DNA from 2 places in the Bacillus sp. 7894-2 genome. Region 1 is predicted to be linked to the other one. Evidence: predicted binding sites of a transcription regulator. Region 1 holds the regulator's gene; the other holds the start of a gene.
What was found. Region 1 encodes Rex, which represses fermentation and respiration genes when NADH is low (regulators of the CRP and FNR family bind a similar motif). Its sites were predicted from a motif close to TTGTGAAATATTTCACAA; they were not measured.
Positions count from the first base shown of each region.

Region 2: a site for Rex is predicted at 5,838-5,855, ahead of qoxA (cytochrome aa3 quinol oxidase subunit II). Genes of this name have one in related genera too.

Region 1 is NZ_NPDG01000157.1:13,275-21,868, reverse strand. Features, by position in the region: gene rimI (ribosomal protein S18-alanine N-acetyltransferase) at 1-291, shown strand, start outside; gene tsaD (tRNA (adenosine(37)-N6)-threonylcarbamoyltransferase complex transferase subunit TsaD) at 291-1,319, shown strand; gene CHI10_RS21455 (ABC-F family ATP-binding cassette domain-containing protein) at 1,544-3,469, opposite strand; gene moaC (cyclic pyranopterin monophosphate synthase MoaC) at 3,661-4,143, shown strand; gene CHI10_RS21445 (redox-sensing transcriptional repressor Rex) at 4,171-4,815, shown strand; gene CHI10_RS21440 (YdiK family protein) at 4,838-5,029, opposite strand; gene CHI10_RS21435 (CPBP family intramembrane glutamic endopeptidase) at 5,074-5,799, opposite strand; gene groES (co-chaperone GroES) at 6,115-6,399, shown strand; gene groL (chaperonin GroEL) at 6,462-8,093, shown strand; gene CHI10_RS21420 (VOC family protein) at 8,351-8,594, shown strand, end outside.
Region 2 is NZ_NPDG01000015.1:22,248-30,841, forward strand. Features, by position in the region: gene CHI10_RS03080 (CAP domain-containing protein) at 1-271, opposite strand, end outside; gene ltaE (low-specificity L-threonine aldolase) at 646-1,677, opposite strand; gene CHI10_RS03090 (Ger(x)C family spore germination protein) at 1,799-2,926, opposite strand; gene CHI10_RS03095 (GerAB/ArcD/ProY family transporter) at 3,089-4,021, opposite strand; gene CHI10_RS03100 (spore germination protein) at 4,011-5,510, opposite strand; gene qoxA (cytochrome aa3 quinol oxidase subunit II) at 5,887-6,879, shown strand; gene qoxB (cytochrome aa3 quinol oxidase subunit I) at 6,869-8,594, shown strand, end outside.

The DNA of each region.
Region 1 (8,594 bases):
AATAAAGTAATAGGATACTGTGGAGCATGGATAGTCGTGGATGAGGCTCATATCACCAATGTTGCGCTGCTCCCTGAATATCGGGGGAGAAAACTTGGAGAAGCTTTGATGCGGCAGCTAATGGAGGTTGCGTCTGAAAAGGGAGTCATCACAATGACTCTGGAAGTAAGGGTATCCAACTTCACAGCTCAGTCCTTATACCGAAAGCTTGGTTTTCAAAACGGAGCCATCAGGAAGAACTATTACACAGATAATCAAGAAGATGCTTTAGTAATGTGGGTGAATTTATAATGAAAAAAGATCAATGGATCATGGGAATTGAAACGAGCTGTGATGAAACGGCTGTAGCCATCATTAAGAATGGACGCGAAATTACAGCCAATATCGTTGCATCCCAAATAGAAAGCCATAAACGTTTTGGCGGAGTAGTTCCCGAAATAGCTTCCCGTCATCATGTTGAACAGATAACAATCGTTCTGGAAGAAGCATTATATAAGGCAGGGATCACATATTCTGATCTTTCAGCAATTGCTGTAACGGAAGGACCTGGCCTTGTAGGGGCGCTTCTGATTGGGGTTAATGCCGCAAAAGCCGTTGCATTTGCTCACGGCATCCCGCTGGTAGGCGTGCATCATATTGCTGGCCATATTTATGCAAACAGACTGGTGGAAGAAATGGAATTCCCGTTACTTTCCCTGGTAGTCTCCGGCGGACATACAGAACTGGTCTATATGAAGGAGCATGGCCATTTCGAAGTAATTGGCGAGACAAGGGATGATGCTGCAGGTGAGGCATATGATAAAGTTGCCCGGACCTTAAACCTGCCATATCCGGGAGGTCCTCACATTGACAGACTCGCACATGAAGGGAATCCAGCTATTCAGCTTCCAAGAGCCTGGCTGGAAGAAGGTTCATACGATTTTAGCTTCAGCGGCTTAAAATCAGCGGTTATCAACACTGTCCACAACGCTGAACAGCGTGGAGAGAAGATAGTACCGGAGGATCTGGCGGCAAGCTTCCAGGATAGTGTTATTGACGTCCTGGTAACGAAAACAGAAAGAGCAGTTGAAGAGTATCAGGTGAATCAGCTTTTGCTCGCAGGCGGAGTTGCTGCGAATAAAGGTCTTCGGGCTTCTTTAGAAAAGAAGTTTGGAAATAGAGCTGATATAAAGCTTATTATTCCGCCATTATCTTTATGCACAGATAATGCAGCGATGATAGCGGCAGCAGGAAGTGTCCTGTTTGATAAAGGACACTTCGCCGGTCTGGATTTAAATGCAAATCCCGGTTTAGATATTACTATCCACAACGATAAATAAATAGGAAAAAGTCCCCGACAGCATAGGGGGCTTTTTCTGTGGATAAAATCATTCATTTCAGAATTTTATGTTGGTAATGTGGATAAAATCAGCTTTAATTGTGGATAATGTGGAAAAGTCTGTGGAGAGTACATATAACTGCGTTTTTCTTGTGATTATCTTTGTGGATAATAAAAAAGACTGGCAGTGACTATTCTACCAGTCTAAAAGTTATGAATATTCTCTTAATACTCTTCAGCTAAAAGCGTCCATTCTTCCATCAATTCTTCCAGCTTTGCTTTTGCTTCATCTGTTTCATTTGTTATTTCCATTACCTTTTCATGGTCCTGATAAACATTCGGATCACATAAAAGCTGATCATTAGCATCTATGACTGTTTCTAAGTCTTCTATGTGTTCTTCAATTTCTTCCATTCTTCTTTTTCGCTGGCGTTCGAGCTTTTTAGCTTCTTTATCCTGCTGATAATTATTTTTGTCCTGCTTAACAGGCTGCGATGCGGTGGTGTCAACTTGCTTATTAAGTGCAAGCAATTCCTCCTGCTCCTGCTTTTTTTCTACATAATAATCATAATCGCCAAGATATTCAGTTGCCCCGCTTCCAGAAAGTTCAACTACTTTTGTTGTAATTCTGTTGATAAAGTAGCGGTCATGAGAGACGAAGAGAATGGTCCCGGGATAATCGATCAATGCATTTTCAAGAATTTCCTTGCTGTCAAGGTCCAGGTGGTTTGTAGGCTCGTCCAGTATTAAAAAATTGGATTTCTGCATCATAAGCTTTGCAAGTGCGAGCCGGGCCTTTTCACCGCCGCTCAGTGTTGAAACCGTTTTAAGCACATCATCGCCGGAGAAGAGAAAGTTCCCAAGTATGGTCCTGATTTCTTTTTCCGGTTTCAGCGGGTATTCATCCCATAATTCGTTCAGGACTCTTTTGTTGCTTGTGAGCTCTGCCTGTTCCTGATCATAGTAGCCAATTGTCACATTGGAACCGTACTGAATCTCCCCTGAAAAAGAAGGGATTTTTTTGATGATGGTTTTAAGCAATGTGGACTTGCCGATTCCATTTGGGCCTACTAGTGCAATGCTGTCGCCTCTTGCCAGCCGCATTGAAATATTCTCGCTGACTTTCTCTTCGTAGCCTATAGCTAATGAATGTATATTTAACACCTCATTGCCCGACTGACGCTCGATGTCAAATCCAAAGGAAGCCGATTTCTCGTCTCCAAGCGGCCTGTCCATCACGTCCATTCTGGCCAGTTGCTTTCTGCGGCTTTGTGCCCTTTTGGTTGTGGAGGCCCGGGCGAGGTTTCGCTGAATGAAGTCCTGCAGCTTAGCGATTTCTTCCTGTTGTTTTTCGAATTGCTTCATCTCTTTTTCAAAATTAGCCGCTTTTTGATCCAAATAGGAACTGTAGTTTCCTGGGTACTTTCTTATTTGGTGGCGGGAAATCTCGTAAACCTGGGAAACGACCTTATCAAGAAAGTAGCGGTCATGTGATACGATTAAAATGGCACCGCTGTAGCTCTGTAAGTATTGTTCGAGCCAAGATAACGTTTCTATATCAAGATGGTTGGTAGGCTCATCCAGAATTAAAATATCAGGCTTTGTGAGCAGAAGTTTACCAAGGGCGAGCCTTGTTCGCTGTCCGCCGCTCAATGATGAAATTTTAGTATCATAGCCCATTGAGCTGAAATTGAGTCCATGGAGAATGGAACGGATATCTGCTTCATATTGATAGCCGCCATTTTCTTTGAAATCAACCTGAAGTTTGTCGTAATCTTTCAATACGCGTTCATAGGCATCAGAATTATTTAGGATATCAGGATCTGCCATTTGTTCTTCAAGGCTGCGAAGCTGTTTTTCCTGCTTTTGCAGATGACTGAAAACAGTCAGCATTTCATCCCAAATGGATAATTCCGATTCAAGGCCGGTATTTTGTGCCAGATAGCCAATGGTTACTTCCTTTGGCTTTATAATCTCACCAGAATCATACGTCATGTGTCCGGCAATTATTTTTAAAAGGGTGGATTTTCCTGCACCATTGCGTCCTACAAGGGCAATCCGGTCCCTGGTTTGTACTTCAAGCTTTATATTCGTTAAAATGGGATCAGCGCCAAAAATTTTTGCCAGCTGATTGACTTGTAATAGTATCATGTTCTTTCACCTCGGGTATAGAGTAAGTGTAACTCATTCATATATGTTCGGCAATAAAGGAGACAGGACTATAAGCACGCCTGCAGGGCATTAAATCATAAAAAAAGGTAAATAAATATGTGAAGAACCTTACAATGCACATACAAAGTAACGGAAAAATAGTGTATGATTTTGAAGAGAGGTGTTTTTAAATGGCGGATTTTACTCATTTTAATCAAGAGGGCAGGGCAAAAATGGTGGATGTCAGCGATAAGCCTGAGACGTCAAGGACGGCCATTGCTCAATCAAGTATTGCGGTGAATCAGGAGATATACGAGAAGATCACTTCCAACTCCATGAAAAAAGGGGATGTACTCGCTGTTGCACAAACGGCAGGCATTATGGCGAGCAAGAAAACATGGGACATTATTCCGATGTGCCATCCGCTGCCGCTAAAGGGTGTGGACATTTCATTTTCATGGAAAGCAGAAGAGGAAGAGTACGTTCTTATCATTACGGCTTCTGTTAAAACAAAAGGAAATACGGGTGTGGAAATGGAAGCGTTAACAGCAGCTTCTGTCTGTGCGCTGACCGTTTATGATATGTGCAAGGCTGTAGATAAAGGAATGGTAATCGGACCAACCTTTTTAATAGAGAAAACTGGCGGCAAAAACGGAGATTTTAAACGAAATTAATTCATCATAAGAAATGGGGATGGACGAATGGCCAATGAACCAATTAAGATACCGCAGGCAACAGCTAAACGGCTGCCTTTATATTACCGCTTCCTAAAGAATCTTCATTCCTCCGGCAAACAAAGAGTCTCATCAGCAGAGTTGAGTGAGGCGGTTAAAGTGGATTCTGCAACGATTCGCCGTGACTTTTCGTACTTCGGTGCGTTAGGGAAAAAAGGCTATGGATATAATGTGAATTACCTGCTGGGCTTCTTTCGGAAGACTCTTGACCAGGACGAGCTTACCAAAGTTGCTTTGGTCGGGGTAGGGAATTTAGGAACGGCCTTTCTTAACTATAATTTTCTTAAAAATAATAATACAAAAATAGAAGTGGCATTTGATGTGGATGAGAGCAAGGTTGGCACGGAAATCGGTGATGTGCCGGTCCATCATATGGATGACCTTGAAGAAGTGATTGTTAAAAATAATATTCAGGTGGCGATTTTAACGGTGCCTGCACCGCCTGCCCAGATGATTACTGATCGGATGGTGAATGCGAAAATAAAAGGAATCCTTAACTTTACACCTGCGAGGCTCACTGTACCGTCCTCGATTCGGATTCACCATATCGATCTGGCAGTGGAATTGCAGTCATTGGTTTATTTTCTGAAAAATTATCCTGAAGAAGTGTAAAAAAAATGAGCCTTTTGAGGGCTCATTTTTTCGTTTTAAAATGCTGACCAATCAAGCGGAGACCGGTGCCAAAATCAAATGTGGCAATTAGCATCAGAAAATAAGTAAAGAATCCCCAGGTTTCTTCCCGCTGGGTATTCTGTATGGCAATAAAGGTAAAAAGGCATCCGAGAAGGATGTAAATAAAGCCTGAAAACAAAGGTGTGCTTCTCATGATAATCCCCCAGTAATTTTAAAACTCCACAGCATTACGCTATGCTAGAAAAAGCTGATAAAGCTCTGCAAGTTTTCCATTTCCTTTAACCACTTTTGTATATTATCCTGATTCAGCTGAACAACCGCAACAAAGGTGTTCATCGCCACATGGGCAAAAATCGGCACGATGATCCGCTTCGTCTTGACATATAAAAAGGCAAAGGTGAATCCCATTGCTGAGTATAACAGTACATGTTCAGGCTCAAAATGGGCCAGAGCAAATATGACCGAGCTGATCAGGGCTGACAGGAAGAAGTTGAAGCGCTTGTGAAGAGAGCCAAAAATAACCTTTCTAAAGACGATTTCCTCAAGAATTGGCCCGATGACCGAACTGATTAAAATGACGATTGGCGATGCTTCAATAATCCGGATAATCTGCTGTGTATTTTCAGATCCCATTTCAATGCCAATCAGGTTTTCAATGCTTGCAGCTGTAGCTTGAGCAATCAGGGCCAAAAATATGCCTCCAATAGCCCAGCCCACAGAGCCTGCAACAGAAGAGGCATCCCTGTCCATTCCCCGTTTCATTTCTTTCCTTAGTAGTAGAAGCGTAATAATCAGCGTAATCGTGAAACTGATTACGAGCCAGTAGGCCACAGCCAGAATCTGCATATTCTCCGGATTCTTTCCGAGGGCATCGGCAGCTAATAAAACGAGCGGAACGCCAAACAAGCTTGAAAGCTGCATGGCAATATAGGCGATTAAAATAATCCAGTATTCCTTTTTCAAAGTGTTTTACCCCTTAATCTGAGTGTTGGAAACAAGTCCTAAAGCCATTGTACTCTTTATAAGGAGCGTCTTTCAAATATCAGCACCAAAGAGAGACCTGTTATGGTTAAAATGTGTGTTTCAGCAGCATCCTTAAGAGGTTGTCCGTGTCGAAAAATAGCGGGTAAGCGCGAATGAATTTTTTTATAAAAAATTTAAGCTTCACCCTTGCAAATAGAAAGGAGATTCATTAATATAATAATTGTGTTAGCACTCAAATAGAGAGAGTGCTAATAAATAAAAATATTTACATATTATTTGAGGAGGTTGTTTCACTTGTTAAAGCCACTAGGTGATCGAATCATTATCGAGCTTGTTGAAACTGAAGAAAAAACTGCAAGCGGCATCGTACTGCCGGACACTGCTAAAGAGAAGCCTCAAGAAGGCAAAGTTGTAGCTGTGGGAACTGGCCGCGTTCTTGAAAATGGTGAGCGTGTTGCCCTTGAAGTTGCTGACGGCGACCGTATCATCTTCTCAAAATATGCCGGTACTGAAGTGAAGTACGAAGGCAAAGAATATTTAATTTTACGTGAAAATGACATTCTTGCTGTAATTGGCTAATCGCCGATCAGTCGAAGATTATTAAAAGATAAAGCTAAAATTTTTGAGGAGGTTTTTTATCAATGGCTAAAGAGATTAAATTTAGTGAAGAAGCCCGCCGCGCGATGCTTCGCGGTGTAGATTCCCTTGCAAATGCGGTAAAAGTAACTCTTGGACCTAAAGGACGCAACGTGGTTCTTGAGAAGAAATTCGGTTCTCCATTAATCACGAATGACGGTGTGACAATCGCGAAGGAAATCGAACTTGAAGATGCTTTCGAAAACATGGGTGCAAAGCTTGTTGCTGAAGTTGCAAGCAAAACAAACGATGTTGCCGGTGACGGTACAACTACTGCAACCGTTCTTGCTCAGGCAATGATCCGTGAAGGCCTTAAGAACGTAACTGCAGGCGCTAACCCAATGGGTATCCGCAAAGGAATTGAAAAAGCGGTTTCTACTGCTGTTGAAGAGTTAAAAGCTATTTCAAAACCAATCGAAAACAAAGAATCCATCGCACAGGTTGCTGCGATTTCTGCTGCTGACAATGAAGTTGGCCAGCTGATCGCTGAAGCAATGGAGCGCGTTGGCAACGACGGTGTTATCACAATCGAAGAATCTAAAGGATTCACAACTGAGCTTGATGTAGTAGAAGGTATGCAGTTCGACCGCGGATATGCTTCTCCATACATGGTGACAGATTCTGATAAGATGGAAGCGGTTCTTGAAAACCCTTATATCTTAATCACTGATAAGAAAATCACAAGCATTCAGGAAATCCTTCCTGTACTTGAGCAGGTTGTACAACAAGGCAAGCCATTATTGCTTGTAGCTGAAGATGTTGAAGGTGAAGCACTTGCTACACTAGTAGTAAATAAGCTTCGCGGAACATTCAATGCAGTAGCAGTTAAAGCTCCTGGCTTCGGTGACCGCCGTAAAGCTATGCTTGAAGATATCGCGATCCTGACTGGCGGTGAAGTAATCACTGAAGAGCTGGGACGTGACCTTAAATCTGCTACAATCGATTCTTTAGGACGCGCTTCTAAAGTGGTTGTTTCAAAAGAAAACACGACGATCGTTGAAGGTGCTGGAGACAGCGCGCAAATCGGCGGCCGTGTGAACCAGATCCGCACTCAAATGGAAGAAACAACTTCTGAATTTGACCGTGAAAAATTACAAGAGCGCCTTGCTAAGCTAGCTGGCGGTGTGGCAGTGGTTAAAGTTGGTGCTGCTACTGAAACTGAATTGAAAGAGCGCAAGCTTCGCATCGAAGACGCCCTTAACTCTACACGTGCAGCTGTAGAAGAAGGAATCGTTTCCGGTGGTGGTGTTGCCCTTCTAAACGTATACAACAAAGTGGCTTCTATCCAGGCTGAAGGCGATGAAGCAACAGGTATCAATATCGTACTTCGTGCAATGGAAGAGCCTGTACGCACAATTGCACACAATGCTGGCCTTGAAGGTTCAGTTATTGTTGACCGCTTAAAGCGCGAAGCAGTTGGAACAGGTTTCAACGCTGCTACTGGCGAGTGGGTAAACATGATCGAAGCTGGTATCGTTGACCCAACTAAAGTAACTCGTTCAGCTCTTCAAAACGCTGGATCTGTTGCGGCTATGTTCTTAACAACTGAAGCAGTTGTTGCTGACAAGCCAGAAGAAAATGCTGCTCCTGCAATGCCTGATATGGGCGGCATGGGTGGAATGGGCGGCATGATGTAATCATCGCCCAAACCCCTTGATACATGAGGGTTTGATGAAAGTGTGGAGTGGAATGCTAACATCTTGCTAACATTTCTCACCTAAAATTAGAGGTTTCTCATGAGTTGTGCAAACTTGTGGGAAGCCTCTTTTTTTAATTCTTTTGTTTTTGTTTTCTCGCCATAATTCCTCTCTTCAAGTTGAAGAAGGAGCTTTACATTACATCTCGAATATCTAATGTAATTGAAAAACTAAAAGAAAGACTGGAGCTGGTTACAATGATAAAAGGTATCGGCGGGATATTTTGGAGAACAAAGAACCTGGATGCGGTGAAAAAATGGTACAGTGAAGTGTTAAAGATAGAAATAGATAATTGGAACGGGACTGTGATTACTTCCCAATTAGAAAATGAGACGATCTTTTCTTTCTTTTCTGAGGATGACAGTTATTTTCCTGCAGAACAACAAGTGATGTTAAATTTTCAAGTACATAATTTAGACGAGATGATTACACATCTTGAAC
Region 2 (8,594 bases), on a different contig from region 1:
CAGCTAATTGGCTATGAGGGAATTCCTGGCTTGGTGTTGCAGTGCTGTATGAATTAGGATCAATGGTGAGGTAACCATTATTTACTTTTTGCAATTCAAGTGGAGCAATTCCCCGTCTTTCCCTGTCCACATTCACATTATTGGTATTGCTAATTTCCTCCAGGTCATCCCCTTTTAACTCTCCTGAGTCCATGCCCTGCTGAGTATTATTACATGCAGCAAGGGTTAGAATCAGGAAAACACCGAGAAGAAAGTTTTTCTTTAATAACATAGTCTTATTCTCCTTTAAAAGTGTTAGTTTTACTTTTTTATCATACGGAGTAAGACGAAAAGTATAGGTGGAAAAATTGAGTATTCATTGAGGGGCCACTTTAAAAGGCTTTGCATAGTTTATTTATAATAGATGGGAAGGAGGATTTTCTTTGAGGCAATATATTATTACCGGCATGAATGGTGCCCATTATTACGGATATTCCCAGACGCAGTATGGTCCCTGGTATCAGCCTATTCAACAAGGCTATCCCTATCACAGTATTTGGCATCAGAGCCACTTTCATTCCCAACATTACACTGCTGCGCCGCTGCAGAGATATTTCTAAATAGGAAAAACGCATGCCCGAAGATGACATGCGTTTTTTCATCTGTTTATATAACTTGATCAGCTGTTTTTTGAATCGCTGTAATGGCCTGTTCAAGCTGATTTCTGTTCACATCATAGTGCGTAACAAAACGCACATAACTAGGGCCGAAAGTTCCTGAAAGAACTCCTTCAGCTTTCAATCTTTCAACAAATTCCGATGAATTCATCTTTAGATTTTTCACATCTGCCACTATGATATTCGTATCCACCTGGTTTACAATTTCAATCCCTCTTATATTTCCAAGCTGCTGTGCAAGATATTGGGCATTTTCATGGTCCTCTGCCAAGCGTTCTCTCATTTGAGTTAATGCAATATGGCCTGGAGCAGCTATCACGCCAGCCTGGCGGAGACCCCCGCCGAGTCTTTTGCGCCATTTTCTGGCGGCTGTTATAAAATCTCTATTCCCTGCCAGTATGGATCCGACCGGAGCACCAAGTCCTTTAGATAGGCATACCTGGACAGTATCAGAATGCTTTGCTAATTCCGAAGCCGGCAGATTCAGTGCTGCTGCGGCATTGAATAATCTTGCTCCATCCATATGTACTGGGACATTATTAGCTTTTGTAATTTTATGAATTTCCTTCATATTATCAATGGGTATTACAGCTCCGCCGGCACGATTATGCGTATTTTCCAGACAAACTAATCCTGTCTCAGGAAAATGCTGATCCTCTCCCCTAATGGCATACTCCACATCAGAGGGATCCATGGCCCCTCTTGACCCATTTAACGTTCTGGTCTGGACACCGGCAAAGGCAGAAGAAGCTCCGCTTTCATAATAAAAAATATGGCTTTCTGCTTCGAGGATAATTTCATTGCCCGGTCGGCAATGTGTTAAAATGGCGATCTGATTTCCCTGTGTGCCGCTCGTTACAAAAAGTGCTGCTTCCTTTCCAAGCACTTCAGCAGCTGTTTCCTCCAGTTGATTTATCGAAGGATCCTCTCCATAAACATCATCTCCAACTTCCGCTTCATAAGCCGCCTTTCTCATAGCTTCAGTCGGCTTTGTGACTGTGTCGCTTCTTAAATCAATCATTTCCTCACCCTGTCTCTATCTATTTTTACTTCATGTTACTGTACTATTCTGTATTTTTCAATTAATAAAAGAGCCATTGCTGGCTCTTTACAATTTTTTACAATCTGGGGGGGTCAGTTGTTTAGTTGATAATGCCGTTTCCGGCTATTTCAACTTTAACTTTTACGTTTATTGGAAGATTTGCATATACATCCTCTTTCCACTTTACAGATTCCCATACAGAAGGGTGCATGGCAATGAGTCTTCTTCCAATACCAAAACCATCACAATTGGCAGCCTGCATTTTTTTTATTGTCCTTTGCGCATCTTTAGTCAGCTCTTGAGATAACTTTTTATTTAATTTTTTTACTTTATCCTTCTTATCCAGCTTATTCTGAGGAAACTCTGTAATACTAATTTTCATTTTTACTTTTATATCCGCACCCTGTATTGAATTGTTGCTGATTTGAAGCTTTAATTTGCTTGAAGACTTAATTACATCGAATGATATAAAGTTTAATTGTCCTATTTCTTCATTTTTTGTCACTTTTTTAGTGAATCTCATGCTTTTCCCTAATTGATCATCCATAAGGATATACATTTTTGACTCATCTTCCCCAAGACTTTCACCGGTAAATGACCTTTCGTTGAACATGGCAAGTCCTTTAACTTTGACTTCATTTTCCGAAGTCAGGCCGAGGTATGGCAAGAGGAAATCTTCTCCGGGATCAAACAGCTCAGCGCAAATCGATTGGATATTTTCTTCTGTGATAAATGATACTATTTCTGTACTTACTATTAAGTTATGTAAATAATCACTAACCTTCCCTTCCTCCTGCAGCCTGCTTTTAAGGATTTCATCCGCTCTTCCTTCAGCAATCGCGATTTTGGCACTTAAGGAGCTTTTAGGATCGCGATAAAAAACGTCGAGAACCGGATATATATCCAGCTTTGCCAGTTCACTGCCAATAATCATTATTCTTAATTTGGAAGCATCAAATTTTTTGGGTGCTATTTTGTCAATATTTACTCTTCCATCCCTGGGAGTGTTCCCCGTAGCGGTAAAATATTCTGACCGGGCTTTTGATGGGGAATCCGGGCTTGTTCCCAGAATTGGTGATGTAACGCCATCACGTATTTTGCCGTCAGGTTCAAGATCAAAGCTTGCGCTCATAAAAAGCCTTGCTTCCTTTAATAAGTTCTGATCCCAGCAGCCGGTCAGGAAGATGCTGATCATCAGGAGAAGAAGTATTCTTTTAATGATAATCATAACGGCTGCTGCCCCCTTTTTGTTTTCTCTTAAATACGTAAGAAAAGACCAGCAATAGGAAAGGGATTATAATAATAAAAAGTAAACTGACATAAGACATCACTTGGGATAGCTTCTCTGTTAATCCTATAATTGACATGATTCCACTGGCGCCAAGGAAAATTACAGCTGTAAAAAGATAAACAAAGAAGCGGTTTTTCCCCTTAGGGATCTTTTTGCACTTTTTGCCGACATATAAAGGTAGCTCACAAAAGAAGTGAACACGGAAATAATCCAAATGGACAAAAAGAATAAATCGGTTCGTTCGATGATTTTAAACGAATAGGACTTTAAAATAAATAACATCGGTTCAGGAACGAGCGCAATCTCTTCTGGACTGTAATAAATAAAGTGGATAATGATCAAATAGGTGTAAAGTAAAGTAATTAGCGCATTGGCACCGGTAATTATACGGTATCTTCGCTTGTGTTCGGCATTTGTCAGTGAATAAATAACCAGAACCATCTCAAAGCCAAGCATTGCAATCACAGCTTCTTTGCTTCCCAGTAAAATATCCTTGATCCCTTCTTTACCGATAGGAAAAAGAAAATAAATATTTGCATCCTTTATCGTGTATGTGATCAAAAAGATCAGCAGAAGAAGCAAGGGTGTTACCAATGTATAAAATCGGCCAATAACTCGAATTCCCTCCCTGCAAAGAGCGGCGGCCAAAAAAGAAAATATGCCTCCAACTGCCCAGCCTGGAGTTCTGGGCAGTATCCATGTGGCAATAATTTTGTCAAAGAGCGAGAGGATCATTACTCCAATCAATAAGAAATACAGAAGATATAAGCAAATAATAAAGTTTCCGATTATCTTTCCAGCTGTTATTCTGGCGATGTCAAATATATTACTTCCATTAAATTTTTTCAGCAGGAAATAATACATAGTCAGAATGAGCTGAACAAAGACCCCTGCTACCATCAGAGATATCCAGCCGTCTGTCTTTGAAGCCTTATACATCGTGAAGGGAAGAGATAAAACTCCTACTCCGATTTGTGTTTGAATAATGATAAAAAAAAGCTGAGGAAGATCGATTGATTCTTTATTCTTCATGCTTCTTCCACCCTCTTGAATCCTTCTGCCTTAATAGATCAATGGCACCCGAGCTTTGCGGGCGCTTATTCATCATCCAAAGCGGAAGCCTGATAAATGTGTCTTTTATTTCTTTTAGACGAAATGGTGCAAACGGGGCAAAATACGGAACGCCAAAGGACTCAAGTCTGCATAGTGCAATTAATATATAGATGATCCCAAACATTAAACCAACAAAGCCCATTATGGAAGCGAGAATCATCAGAGGGAAACGGAGGAGCCGGACGGTTGTGCTCATTTCATTTGACGGTACCACAAAAGAGGAAACCGCAGTTAAAGCAACCACAACAATCATAATATTTGAAATGAGCCCTGCATTAACAACCGCATCGCCAATGACAAGTCCCCCTACTATTCCAATTGTTTGCCCAATCGGCCTTGGCAGACGTATTCCTGCTTCACGAATTAATTCAATGGTCAGTTCCATCATGAACGCTTCCAATAATGGCGGATACGGTATTCCCTCAACTGAATTTTTCAACGGAATCACTAATTCATGGGGAATTACTTCATGATGGAAAGCATTAATGGCGATATAAATCCCCGGAAGTGTAATAGCTATGACGAAACTCACAAACCGGAGAACACGGATAAATGTTGCCGGTATCCATCTGCTATTGTAATCGTCAGGTGACTGATAGAAAGTAACAAACGTTGCAGGCATTATTAAAGCTGTAGGGCTGCCTTCAGCCATTAAGATAATCCTGCCTTCCGTTAAGTTTGCCATTACACGATCCGGACGTTCTGTGTTAAGGATTTGCGGGAATATGCTGAATGTATTATCCTCAATATACTCTTCAATATAACCGGGACTGATAATCAAATCCGCTTTAATAAATGAAAGTCTTCTCTTAATCTCTTTGACAATCTCCTCATTTGCTATTCCTTTCAGGTATACTAATGAAATTTTCGTTTTTGACTTAGTCCCAATGTTCATATAGCTGACAGTTAAATCCGGACTTTCGATACGGTTGCGGATCAGGAATATATTGGTCTGCAGGTTTTCTATAAAACCATCATGCGACCCTCTAACTACAACTTCATTTACAGGTTCCTGGATCGTTCTTTCCAGCTCTTTTGGAAAGCTTACCATATAAATTTTCTGTGATTCAGGAAGGCAGACCGCAAAGCTCCCTTTTAACAATAAGCTGATGATTTCTTCTTGATCTTTTGTCTCCTTGCCGTTGAGAGAAATCAAAAACTCTTCAATGTGTTCCCCTTTTAAGTTGGATAGGGGCACAAATACAAGCTCATAAAATTTCTCTTTTGAAACAACAGACTCAAGGTAAAATATCCTGATTTTCTGGTCATTAACTTGAATATTCCATTCCCTGAAATCCTGGGTTTCTTCGAATTTATCCACAAAAGATAATAGCGGCGGCTGCATAGATTGATCCGTATTTTTATTGAGTTTGCGGATTTTCTTGATTTTCAGGTTGCGAAAGTTCATCTTGCTGCACCACGATTCGGATTTTTTAAGTATTTTATCCTCCATTATCGAAAAAATCCCTTGGGAAAAATTAACTGAATTAAAGTTCATAAGTTGTTCAAAAGTTTATTTTGGTGTTAAAACGTTGCCGTAATGCTATTTGCAGAAAATGAAGTGTTGTACCAAATGTTTACATTTATTTCCTTCTAACTTTTGTCACAACTTTTTATTTTTGCTTATGTTAATATCATTTACACAGTGATAACTAAGTTAAATAAGTGTTTCAAGGGTGTGCAATTTTTCCATCTATATATTTTTTTGGTATGTTTGTGAAAACACGCACATTATTTGTGAATTATTTAACAATAGTTTTTGTTTAAAGGAGATGAACCATCAGATGAAGAAAATGCTGCTCTCTTTAACAGCTATATTGCCGATGCTTATTCTCAGCGGCTGTAATATGGTTGTGTTTGAACCGCAGGGCCCTGTTGCAAGAAGTATTACCGAATTAATTAACTGGTCCCTGATCTGGATGCTTCTTGTTGTAGTAGTCGTATTTGGATTATTCGGCTACATCGTCTGGAAATATCGTGAGAAACCAGAAAATAAGGATTATGAACCGCCTGAGGAACATGGAAGCACACTCCTTGAAATTATCTGGACCGGGATTCCGATCTTAATTGTCATTGCGTTAACGATCCCGACCGTAAAAACACTTTATGCTCTCGAAGAAGCACCAAAGGGCTACGAAGAAAAAGAGCCTATTACCATACATGTTACATCTGCAGACTGGAAATGGATTTTCAGTTATCCAGAAGAAGGAATTGAGACGGTGAACTATGTCAATATTCCAGAAGATAGACCTGTACTTTTCAAAATGACTTCAGCAAGCACTATGCAATCTTTCTGGGTGCCTGCACTTGGCGGACAAAAGTACACCATGCCGAAAATGGAAACAGAATTATATCTTGTTGCAGACAACCCTGGATCATATGAAGGCCAGAATACGAACTTTAACGGCCGCGGCTATGCGGATATGAAATTTGAAGTGCTTGCCCAAACCCAGGAGGATTTCGACCAATGGGTTGAAGATGTTAAGGATACAGCGCCTAAATTGACAGAGAAAGAATACGTAGGGCTGCTGAAGCCTACTCATTTAGGAAGGCTGACCTATTCAAATACTCATTTGGAATGGGTGAATCATGCTGATCCCGACTCTAAGGCATATACAAATCCTGAACTCTACAGAGGTCATGGGTATCAGGGCAAGACATTCGAAGAAGACGATAATTATAAAAATGAGAAACCGAATGTAATTGAAGGTCATGGTGAAGATAAAGGCCATGACGATAGTGAAGAAAACCATGGAGGTGACCATCATGGGCATTAAATGGGATGAGTTTTTTATTACTGGAGATCCCCTTATACTAGGTTCCCAGATTGCCATTTTGCTGACAATGATTGGTGCAGTGGCAGGGATTACCTATCTGAAAAAATGGAAATACCTGTGGACAGAATGGCTGACTACAGTTGATCATAAAAAAATCGGTATTATGTATATCATCTCCGCCGTATTGATGTTTTTCCGCGGCGGGATGGACGGGCTGCTGATGAAAGCTCAGACATCACGTCCTGAAATGGAATTCCTGAATTCACAGCATTACAATGAAATTTTCACAACACACGGTGTGATTATGATTCTTTTCATGGCGATGCCGTTTTTGATTGGTTTAATGAACGTTGTCATTCCGCTGCAGATCGGTGCACGTGACGTTGCCTTCCCTCAGCTGAATGCTCTAAGCTTCTGGCTGTTCTTCAGCGGAGCTATGCTATTCAATATTTCCTTCGTTATCGGAGGGTCACCTGATGCAGGCTGGACTTCCTACTTCCCTCTTGCAGGCAAGGAATTCAGTCCGGGAATCGGCAATAACTATTATGCAGTTGCCCTGCAGATTGCCGGTATCGGTACATTAATGACAGGTATCAACTTTATCGTCACGATTCTAAAAATGAGAACAAAAGGCATGACACTGATGAAAATGCCGATGTTTACGTGGACTACATTCGTAACATCCATTCTGATTGTGGCTGCTTTCCCTATTTTCACAGTCGCATTGGCATTGATGACGTTTGACCGTCTATATGGAACACACTTCTTTACCGTATCCGGCGGAGGCATGGATATGCTTTGGGCTAACCTGTTCTGGCTATGGGGACACCCTGAGGTATATATTGTTGCCCTTCCTGCTTTCGGGATTTTCTCCGAAGTCATTGCAACTTTTTCAAGAAAATCATTGTTTGGATATAAATCGATGGTATTTTCCATCCTTGGAATTGCCCTTCTAAGTATGGTTGTATGGGTTCACCATTTCTATACAATGGGTTCAGGACCTGCAGTTAACTCATTCTTCTCCATCACGACGATGGCGATTGCCATCCCGACTGGAGTTAAGATGTTCAACTGGCTGTTTACGATGCGGAAAGGCCGCATAAAAATAACTTCTGCGATGCTTTGGGCACTTGCATTCGTTCCTTGCTTTGTCATCGGCGGGGTTACAGGCGTCATGCTGGCAATGGGTGCAGCGGATTATCAGTATCACAATACCTTATTCCTGGTTGCCCACTTCCACTATGTATTAATTCCGGGTGTCGTGTTTGCGGTATTTGCAGGCCTGTACTACTGGTGGCCAAAAATGTTCGGCTTCATGCTGAATGAAAAACTCGGAAAATGGCATTTCTGGCTATTCGTTATCGGCTTTAACGTAACATTCATGCCTATGTTCTTCCTTGGATTAAACGGAGCTGTAAGACGTGCATACACATACTCTGCCGAATCAGGCTTTGCACCTCTATTCATGCTTTCAGCGATTGGTTCTATTGTTCTCGCAGCCGGATTCGCTGTATTCTGCTATAACATTTACTGGAGCATCCGCTATGCGGACAGAAACATCTCAAGCGACCCATGGGATGCAAGAACACTGGAATGGTCTACTGCATCACCTGTTCAGTTCTATAACTTTGCGAAGCTGCCGGAAGTGAAATCACTTGATCCATTCTGGCACATGAAGAAAAAGAATGAAGGCTTAACATTGCATGACAGTGAAA